DNA from 3 places in the Mammaliicoccus fleurettii genome. Region 1 is predicted to be linked to each of the others. Evidence: predicted binding sites of a transcription regulator. Region 1 holds the regulator's gene; each other region holds the start of a gene.
What was found. The regulator LexA, encoded in region 1, represses DNA repair genes until DNA is damaged. The targets are predictions, from matches to a motif close to CGAACATATGTTCG.

Region 2: the regulator LexA is predicted to act here: its motif matches at 1,482-1,495, upstream of B2G86_RS03645 (carbohydrate kinase).
Region 3: the regulator LexA is predicted to act here: its motif matches at 1,785-1,798, upstream of recA (recombinase RecA).

What each region holds. Positions count from the first base shown of each region.
Region 1 is NZ_MWJM01000001.1:236,927-240,220, reverse strand. It holds gene tkt (transketolase) at 1-558, opposite strand, end outside; gene B2G86_RS01260 (DUF896 domain-containing protein) at 644-880, opposite strand; gene sosA (DNA damage-induced cell division inhibitor SosA) at 959-1,168, opposite strand; gene lexA (transcriptional repressor LexA) at 1,313-1,933, shown strand; gene B2G86_RS01245 (CAP domain-containing protein) at 2,244-3,260, opposite strand; gene guaC (GMP reductase) at 3,280-3,294, opposite strand, start outside.
Region 2 is NZ_MWJM01000003.1:149,436-152,729, forward strand. It holds gene B2G86_RS03635 (class I SAM-dependent rRNA methyltransferase) at 1-38, shown strand, start outside; gene B2G86_RS03640 (DUF697 domain-containing protein) at 111-647, shown strand; gene B2G86_RS03645 (carbohydrate kinase) at 1,509-2,603, shown strand; gene B2G86_RS03650 (pseudouridine-5'-phosphate glycosidase) at 2,600-3,294, shown strand, end outside.
Region 3 is NZ_MWJM01000001.1:119,174-122,467, forward strand. It holds gene pgsA (CDP-diacylglycerol--glycerol-3-phosphate 3-phosphatidyltransferase) at 1-514, shown strand, start outside; gene B2G86_RS00545 (CinA family nicotinamide mononucleotide deamidase-related protein) at 572-1,720, shown strand; gene recA (recombinase RecA) at 1,932-2,972, shown strand; gene rny (ribonuclease Y) at 3,189-3,294, shown strand, end outside.

The sequences.
Region 1 (3,294 bases):
ATTAGAGTCATATAATGTAATTAATTTATCAAGTTTTAAATGACCAGCTAATGAAGCAGCTTCATGAGAAACACCTTCCATTAAATCGCCATCACTTGCTAATACATATGTGTAATGATCTACTACATCATATTTTTCTTTATTGAATTTACCAGCTAAATGTTTTTCAGCCATTGCCATACCAACACTCATAGCAAAACCTTGTCCTAATGGTCCAGTTGTTACTTCAACGCCATCAGTATGGTTAAATTCTGGATGTCCAGGTGTTTTTGAATCCCATTGTCTAAAGTTTTTCACTTCTTCAAGTTCTAAGCTACCTGAAACATGTAATAAACTATATAATAATGCTGATCCGTGTCCTGCAGATAATACAAAACGATCTCTATTAAAGTAATTCTTAGACTGAGGATTAAAATTTAAATGCTTAGTCCATAATGTATATGCCATTGGTGCAGCACCCATAGGTAAACCAGGGTGTCCTGAGTTAGCTGCTTCAATAGCATCTATACTTAAAGCACGAATTGAATCTACTGCAAGTTGATCTTTTTCATTAAACATAAATGTAGTCTCCTTTATTCTTGTAATCCCTTTTCATTATACATGAAAAAAATTCGAAAATTAATTATTATCTCTTAATTTATATTTATTTCCTAATATTATTATTTTTTTGAATTTCTTTCACTTTATCTGGCGTAACATCATTACCTTCTGGATCGATAATTTTTGTACTTTCTATCGTACTTTTAAAGTTACCTCGAAATGCTTGTAAATATTCAGCTCGCAATTTAGTCTGTTCTTTCGCTTCTGATTCCGACAAACCTTCTGTCTTCTTTTTATTAGCGAGTTCATTGATTCTATCTATTTTTGCTTTATCTAACATATTATCCCCACTTTCTACATACATAAAAGATACCAAAAAATACGAGTAAATCCAAATGGATTTACTCGTATTTTTCAATTATTCTATAGACCCTATTAATGTATTTGAATTAGTTAAATGATTAGGTTGTTTATCTTCATGTTGTTTAATTTGATGATCTGTCATCTCGTACGTCTGTTCTGTTGTATAGATATCACTCGACTGTGCTAAATATAAATATCCTATTAATAGAGTCATTAAGAATACTGCCAAATATACTAATACCGTCTTCTTTATTGTAATTGTCATACTCAATTCCTCCTAGAACGTTTGTTTGTATTTTTATAATAACAGAACAAATGTTCGTAGTCAATAAAAATACGAACAAATGTTTGTTCGAAGGAAACGTATGTGCTATAATATGATTAAATAATTAATTGGGAGCGTGCGACTATGAAAGAATTAACTAAACGTCAATCTGAAATATATCAATTCATCAAACATATAGTACAAACGAAAGGGTATCCACCTAGTGTTCGTGAAATTGGTTTAGCAGTTGGCCTTGCATCAAGTTCTACAGTACATGGTCATTTATCTAGATTAGAAGAAAAGGGATATATCAAACGTGACCCAACTAAACCTCGTGCAATTGAAATAACTGAAACTGTTGGAGAGAACATCAATCAAGAGAATACAATTCACGTACCAGTTATAGGTAAGGTTACAGCAGGTATTCCAATTACAGCTGTTGAAAATGTCGAAGAATACTTCCCATTACCTGCACATTTTACTTCTACACATAATAGCAACATCTTTATTTTAGATGTAATTGGCGATAGTATGATAGAAGCTGGCATATTAGATGGAGATAAAGTTATTGTTCGTAGCCAATCCATTGCTGAGAATGGCGATATCATTGTCGCTATGACAGAAGATGATGAAGCAACTGTTAAACGCTTCTATAAAGAAGAAAAGAGATATAGACTTCAACCTGAGAATAATACAATGGAACCAATTTACTTAGATAATGTAACAGTATTAGGTAAAGTAGTAGGATTATTTAGAGAGATGTAATAATACAAAAAAGGAGATGCAAATGCATCTCCTTTTTTTCATATTCCCGTTATCGAGTTCTTTTTGCTAATGTCATATTAATTATGAAACATCTTTTTTATTTAATAATTCTTTAATACGTTCTAATACATCTAAATCTTTACGTTTTATTTCTTTACTTTCCATGTAAAACTTCCCCTTTAATTGTTATTCCACCAATCAAATTATTAGAAACAACATGTGTTAAACATTTAAGGAAATATGAAATAATGACTTATCTCGATATAATTATATCAAAGTTGCTAAGATAAAATCTGCTTTTATCTTTGTTCTATTGCTGTGTGATGTAGTTTTCCGTCCAATAAGGCTGTAAATCTTCGCCTATATCAACACCTACACCTAACTCTTTATAATCTTTATTTAAAATGTTCTTTCTGTGTCCCAGTGAATTCATAAGACCATGATGTGCATAAACACTACTTATTTGACCATATGCTAAGTTTTCACCTGCTGTTATATAATCAAAGCCATCATTGTCTAATCTGTCAAATGGAGATAAACCTTGTTTATTTGTATGATCAAAATAATCATTATCAACCATATCTTGACTATGCTTTCTTGCAGTCTGACTCACATTTTCATTATAAGATAATGTAGGTAAGTCAAATTGAACACGTTCAGCATTAACAAGATCAAAGTTTTGTAATTCTAATGCGATTTTATAATCATCAGATGCTGCATGATATTGGTTCGTACGTTTATCTTCAGTTGATGATGCAATTTGCATTATACCTTTAATTTGATTATTCTCATGTTTATCATAAAAAACGGTTGTATAGATATTATCAAATTTGAAAACATCGTAATCTTCATCATTTTGAATGAGCTTCACTTTATCTTTATTTATTTCTTTTTCTGGTTCACCAAGAATCGAACGAACCTTTTCCTTGTTCATTTTACTTGTGATACCTTTTTGGGATGTTATTAAGTCTTGGTTCGTATATAAACCTGTTACTTTGTCATTATCATAACTTACCATTACAAATTCATGATAATCATTATGATATACATGCCATTTCTCGTTATACTCATTAGCGGTTATCCGCTTAGGTTTGCCAAGTTTCTTTTCAACTTCACTTTTTGTTTGATTGATTTGAATATTATTAATCGCAAACTCTTGGTCATTTGGTGTCTTAAGTTCAACTTTGCTTGTTGACTGTTCATGTTGCAGTCCTTGTTGAACATTCAATACTTTTTGTTGAATTTGTCTAGATAAATCTGATTCAGGGACAGGCTTGATAAGTGTTATAAATAACAATAATAAAAATAAATAAAATACTTTTTTCAAGTCGTCACCTCACCTATATTTAGTCGCGGTCACC
Region 2 (3,294 bases), on a different contig from region 1:
AGTATTTAAAAGTAGTCTTTGTCCAAATAAATGGTTAAAATTTCCTAAAACGGGTATAAGTTAATATTCTAGTATTGAATACTAACGAAACTGTGAGGAGATTGAACATAATGGGTATTTTTAATAAAATTAGTACAAAAGCAGGAAATAAAGCATTAGGCATAGAAGAAATTAAAAAACGTTCTGAGTTACCAGTAACACAAGATGAATTATTAGAGCGTAGAAAAAGAGCTAAAGAATTAGTTTATAAAAAATCATTAATGTCATCTGCAGCGAATGTAGTTCCTATCCCAGGATTAGGTGTGGGTATGGATATTAAACTTATGGGTGATATTATTGAAGATATCAATAAAATTTATGGACTAAGTCATAAACAAGTGAACAAAATGCAAGATGATTTAAAACAAAAAGTGCTTACATCAGCTGCCATGAAAGGTAGTCAATTCATAGGACAAAAAGTTACTAATGCTATGGTGAAAGTATTCTTTAAATCAGTAGTTAAACGTGAAGCAGCTAAACAATCAAGATGGATACCACTTGTAGGTCAAGCTGTTGCTGGTTCAATTAGTTATTATTTAATGAAAAAAATGGGTGACGATCACATTAAGAAATGTGAAACAGTTATTCAAGAATTTATAGGTGAATAGTGTTATAAAAAGAGGATGGGACAATTAATTTGTCCCATCCTCTTATTGTATATTGTTGATTTTGAGGGTGTCTTAGATTAACTTTTGACTTAATCTACAACTTGGCCAAACTCTTCGATTAACTTCTGACTTAATCTACAACTTGGCTGAACTCTTCGATTAACTTCTAACTTAATCTACAACTTAGCCAAACTCTTAGATTAACTACTGACTTAATCTATAACTTAGCTGAACTCTTCGATTAACTTCCGACTTAATCTACAACTTGGCCAATCTCTTCGATTAACTACCGACTTAATCTACAACTTAGCTGAACTCTTCGATTAACTTCTAACTTAATCTACAACTTAGCCAAACTCTTAGATTAACTACCGACTTAATCTACAACTTGGCTGAACTCTTCGATTAACTTCTGACTTAATCTACAACTTGGCTGAACTCTTCGATTAACTTCTAACTTAATCTACAACTTAGCCAAACTCTTAGATTAACTCCTAACTTAATCTACAACTTAGCCAAACTCTTAGTTTAACTTCTGACTTAATCTACAACTTGGTCGAACTCTTCGCTTAATTGTCTAATTTATCTACGACTCATCTCATTTTTTTAATAAACTTATTTATGTTTCAGCATTTCATCATTATATAGGCGGTGTTTGATTGGATTGATTATGCACTTATATCAATCTTTTTTAAATAAAATAATTTTTCTCGGGAGTAGGATGACGAAATCTATTTTTATAAAATTAGAACTTTGTACTACTCCTATTATTTTTAAATTTGCATTTTAAATGAAAACGCTTTATAATGAATTTGTAAACATAAGTTTTAAAAATAAACATTTGTTTGTGAGGTGAGTTACTTGAATGAAAATGAAAAGTTAATACTTAATTTAATTAAAGAGAACCCTTTTATTTCACAACAAGAATTATCAGATAAAGTTGGTTTATCAAGACCAGCTGTTGCAAATATAATATCAGGATTAGTAAAGAAAGAATATGTGCAAGGAAAAGCTTATGTATTAAATGAACAAAATCCTATTGTTTGTATAGGTGGTGCGAACATTGATAGGAAGTTTCATGTTACAGACAAATTAGTACAAGGTACTTCGAATCCTGTTACATCTGAATCATCTATTGGTGGAGTTGCAAGAAATGTTGCAGAAAACTTAGGACGTATAGGTGAAGATGTTCTTCTATTAACAACTTCAGGAAATGATGCAGAGTGGCAACATATTGCTGATTTATCGTCACCATTTATGAATGTAGATTATGTTGAGAAAATTTCTAGTGAAGCTACAGGTAGTTATACAGCATTGTTAGATCAAGATGGAAATATGACGATGGGGCTCGCGGATATGTCAGTATATGACAAAATTACGCCAGAGTTTATGATTAAAAATACTTATTTATTAAATAAGTCGAAATGTATCATTGCTGACTTAAACTGTCCTAAAGAAACACTTGAGTTCTTATGCTCATATGCGGAGAAAAAACAAATTAAACTTGTTCTGATCGCTGTCTCAGGACCAAAAATGAATAGACTTCCAAACAATTTACATGCAGTAGATTGGTTGATTTTAAATAAAGATGAGGTTGAATCATATGTTGGTAAAGAAGCACATTCAGAATTAGAATTACAAAGTTATATGAGTGAGATTAAGTCATTAGGTGTTAGCAATTTAATTGTTACATCTGGTAAAGAAAAGATATTTTATGTAGGTGCAGAGGGACAACATGAGTTTCAGGTTAACGCAGTAGACCGTGTTGTAGATGTAACAGGAGCTGGAGATGCTTTTACATCAGCATTAATTTACGGATGGCTGAAATCATATGATATAGAACAAATTGTTAATTTAGCTAGAGCAAATGCTTCAAAGACTATTAAAACATCTTATACAGTTAGACAAGATTTAGATAGAAAACAACTAATAAAAGACATGGAGGAAATAAAATGAAAAACTATATTCAATTTTCAAAAGAGGTAGAAAAAGCTAAACAGGAAGATAAAGCAATCGTTGCATTAGAATCTACAATTATTTCACACGGTATGCCATACCCACAAAACGTAGAAATGGCTAAAAAAGTGGAGCAAATTGTAAGAGACAATGGTGGAGTTCCAGCAACTATAGCAATTATTAATGGAGAAATAAAAATCGGTTTAAATGATGAAGAACTAGAATTATTAGCAAGTGCAGAAGATGTTGCCAAAGTTTCAAGAAGAGACATTGCAGAAATATTAGCTACAAAAAAAATCGGTGCAACTACTGTAGCATCAACTATGATTTGTGCTCAATTAGCTGATATTAAATTCTTCGTAACAGGTGGAATCGGTGGTGTTCATAAAGGCGCAGAACATACAATGGATATCTCAGCTGATTTAGATGAACTTTCAAAAACTAAAGTAGCAGTAATTTGTGCTGGCGCAAAATCAATCCTTGATTTAGACAAAACTTTAGAATATTTAGAAACTAAAGGTGTACCAGTAGTTGGCTATCAAACAGATGAACTTCCTGCATTCTTTACAAGAGAAAGTGGTTTGAAATTAAATACGAGAATCGATGATGTAAAAACAATTGCACAATTAGCAGAAGTACAATGGGATTTAGGATTAGATTCAGGTATCGTAATTGCGAACCCAGTTCCTGA
Region 3 (3,294 bases), 120 kb from region 1:
TGTTGATTTTAATATGGGACAAATGAGCTTTTTGTTCGGTCAAGAAATGCGAGTAGAACAATTTATAGCAGGTATTATCTTTATTTTAGCTTCTGTTACAGATTGGTTTGACGGCTATTTAGCTAGAAAATGGGAACTTGTAACAAACATGGGGAAATTTTTAGACCCATTAGCTGATAAATTATTAGTAGCTAGTGCATTAATTGCATTAGTAGAACTAGATAAAGTATCTTCTGTTATCGCAATCATTATTATAGCGAGAGAATTTGCAGTAACGGGGTTACGATTATTGCAAATAGAACAAGGATTTGTAAGTGCAGCAGGTCAATTAGGTAAAATTAAAACGGCGGTTACGATGGTAGCTATTGTATTTATTTTACTACAAGAACCTTTCTCTACTTTATGGCAAATTAATTTAGGGCAATGGCTAATGTATGTGGCTACATTCTTTACTATTTTATCTGGAATAGAGTATTTTTATAATGGTAGAGATGTATTTAAAGGATCAAAATAATAATGACAATCAACCTACAACATTGAGTTTGTAGGTTTTTCTTTAGGAGGAACATATATGAAAGTGAGCATATTAAGTGTTGGTACTGAAATATTATTAGGACAAATTGCGAATACCAATGCTCAATTTATCTCAAAAGTATTAAACGAACTTGGTGCTAGTGTTGTGAGACATGTTGCAGTTGGTGACAATCCGGAAAGATTAGAAAGAACTTTTAAAGAAGAATTATTTAACCATGATGTTGTTATTCTCACTGGAGGATTAGGACCAACTAAGGATGATTTGACGAAACAAACGGTAGCACAAGTGTTAGAGAGAGGTCTTGAAACAAATCAACAAGCCATGGGTCATATAGAGCGATATTTTAAAAATGAAAATCGCACTATGACGCCTAATAATAAACAGCAAGCGCTTGTTATTGAAGGTAGTGATGTATTAAATAATGATGTCGGTATGGCTCCAGGCATGTATTTGGAGTTAGATGACAAAAAAATTGTATTGTTACCAGGTCCACCAAAAGAACTTCAGCCTATGGTTAATCAATATCTTATACCATATTTCTTGAATGAAGCGCGTGTGATTTTCTCTGAGTCATTAAAGTTTACTGGAATAGGTGAATCAAGCCTAGAAACGGAATTGATGGATATAATAGATAATCAAACGAATCCTACAATAGCTCCTTTAGCAGGTCAACATGAAGTTTCATTAAGAATAACTGCAAATACAGAAACGAAACAAAAAGCGCTCGAATTAATCAAGCCTGTAAAAGAAGAAATTCTAAGTAGAATTGGTAAGTACTATTATGGCAGTGATGATTTGTCAATTGAAGAAGCGGTATTTAATGAATTAGATCAACCTTTTGTAATTTATGACGGCATAACTGATGGAGTACTATATTCAAGGTTAAAGCTTAGTGAGAAAAGTGAAGAGTACTTAAAAGCTTATACAGTTAAAAATGATTGGTCAGACAGTGTACTTAATATTGCACAAAATGATACAAGTGAAGAAATCACTAAAAAGTTAAAAGAAGTATTTAAAGTAGAAAGCACCATCTTATTATTGCAAGATGATAAAGAGTCTACAGTTTATATTTCGCATAAGCAAAAAAACAAAAAATTTATTTCTTCGTTAAGCCAATCATATGCTGGAAGACGTGATAGAATAAGCAATATAGCACTTATTGAATATTTAAACTTATTACGATGAGATTCATAATTTAATAATATCGGTACCTATGTTCGCATATTTTCAAAAAACGAACACAAAAACACGAACAAATATTCGCTTTATGCTTGCAATTTAGAACGAAACCAGATATAGTAATAATAGCTAATTAAACAAGTAAATTCATTTTATATATATAGGAGGTTATCGCGTGAACGACCGTCAGAAAGCACTCGATACAGTAATTAAGAATATGGAAAAATCCTTTGGTAAAGGGGCAGTAATGAAGCTAGGGGATAATACAAGTAGAGAAGTATCTGCAGTTTCTAGTGGATCTATCACACTTGATAAAGCACTAGGCGTTGGTGGATATCCTAAAGGACGTATCATAGAGATATATGGACCAGAAAGTTCTGGTAAAACGACAGTAGCTTTACATGCTATTGCCGAAGCACAACGACAAGGTGGCGTAGCTGCTTTCATTGATGCTGAACACGCATTAGATCCTGTTTATGCTAAGAACTTAGGCGTAGATATTGATAACCTATACTTATCTCAACCTGACCATGGTGAGCAAGGATTAGAAATAGCTGAAGCTTTTGTACGAAGTGGTGCTGTGGATATCGTAATTATTGACTCAGTTGCTGCTTTAACACCTAAAGCAGAAATTGAAGGCGAAATGGGAGATACTCATGTTGGTTTACAAGCAAGATTGATGAGTCAAGCTTTGCGTAAATTATCAGGAGCAATTTCTAAATCTAATACAACTGCAGTATTTATAAACCAAATTCGTGAAAAAGTTGGCGTTATGTTTGGTAACCCAGAAGTTACACCTGGTGGACGTGCACTTAAATTCTATAGTTCTGTCCGTTTAGAAGTACGTCGTGCTGAACAATTGAAACAAGGACAAGAAGTTGTAGGTAACCGTACTAAAATTAAAGTTGTTAAAAATAAAGTTGCACCACCATTTAGAGTAGCAGAAGTAGATATCATGTATGGTGAAGGTATTTCTCGTGAAGGTGAGTTAATAGACTTAGCTGTTGAATATGATTTTGTTGATAAATCTGGTGCTTGGTATTCATACAATGGAGAACGTATGGGTCAAGGTAAAGAAAATGTTAAATCTTATTTAAAAGAAAATCCAGCAATTATTGAAGAAATTGATGGTCTTTTAAGAGATGAATTAGGCTTCAATGGTAAAAAGAAAGAAGAAGTTAAAAAAGAAGATAAAGCTAAAAAGGAAGACAAAGCTGAAAAGACAGGAAGTCCAGGACAAGAAACTTTATTAGACTAAACTGTGTTTATCTATAAATTTAAACATTCTATGAATCACTTTTTTTAAAGTAGATTTGTAGAATGTTTTTTTATAAAAGAGTATTAAAAATAAAGTCCATGTCCTTGACACTTGTACAAATTTAAACGTACAATTGAGTTGTATGATTCCAATGTTCCATTTAATCATATTTTTGTATATATAAGACATAGAACCTAGATAGAAGGAGGTGTTTATGTGGACTTATTAACCCTCTTACTCATTTTGCTAGGAGTTATTCTAGGTGTTGTTGTAGGATACTTTTTCGCACATAATAGCTTAACGAAAAAGCAAGATCAAGCCC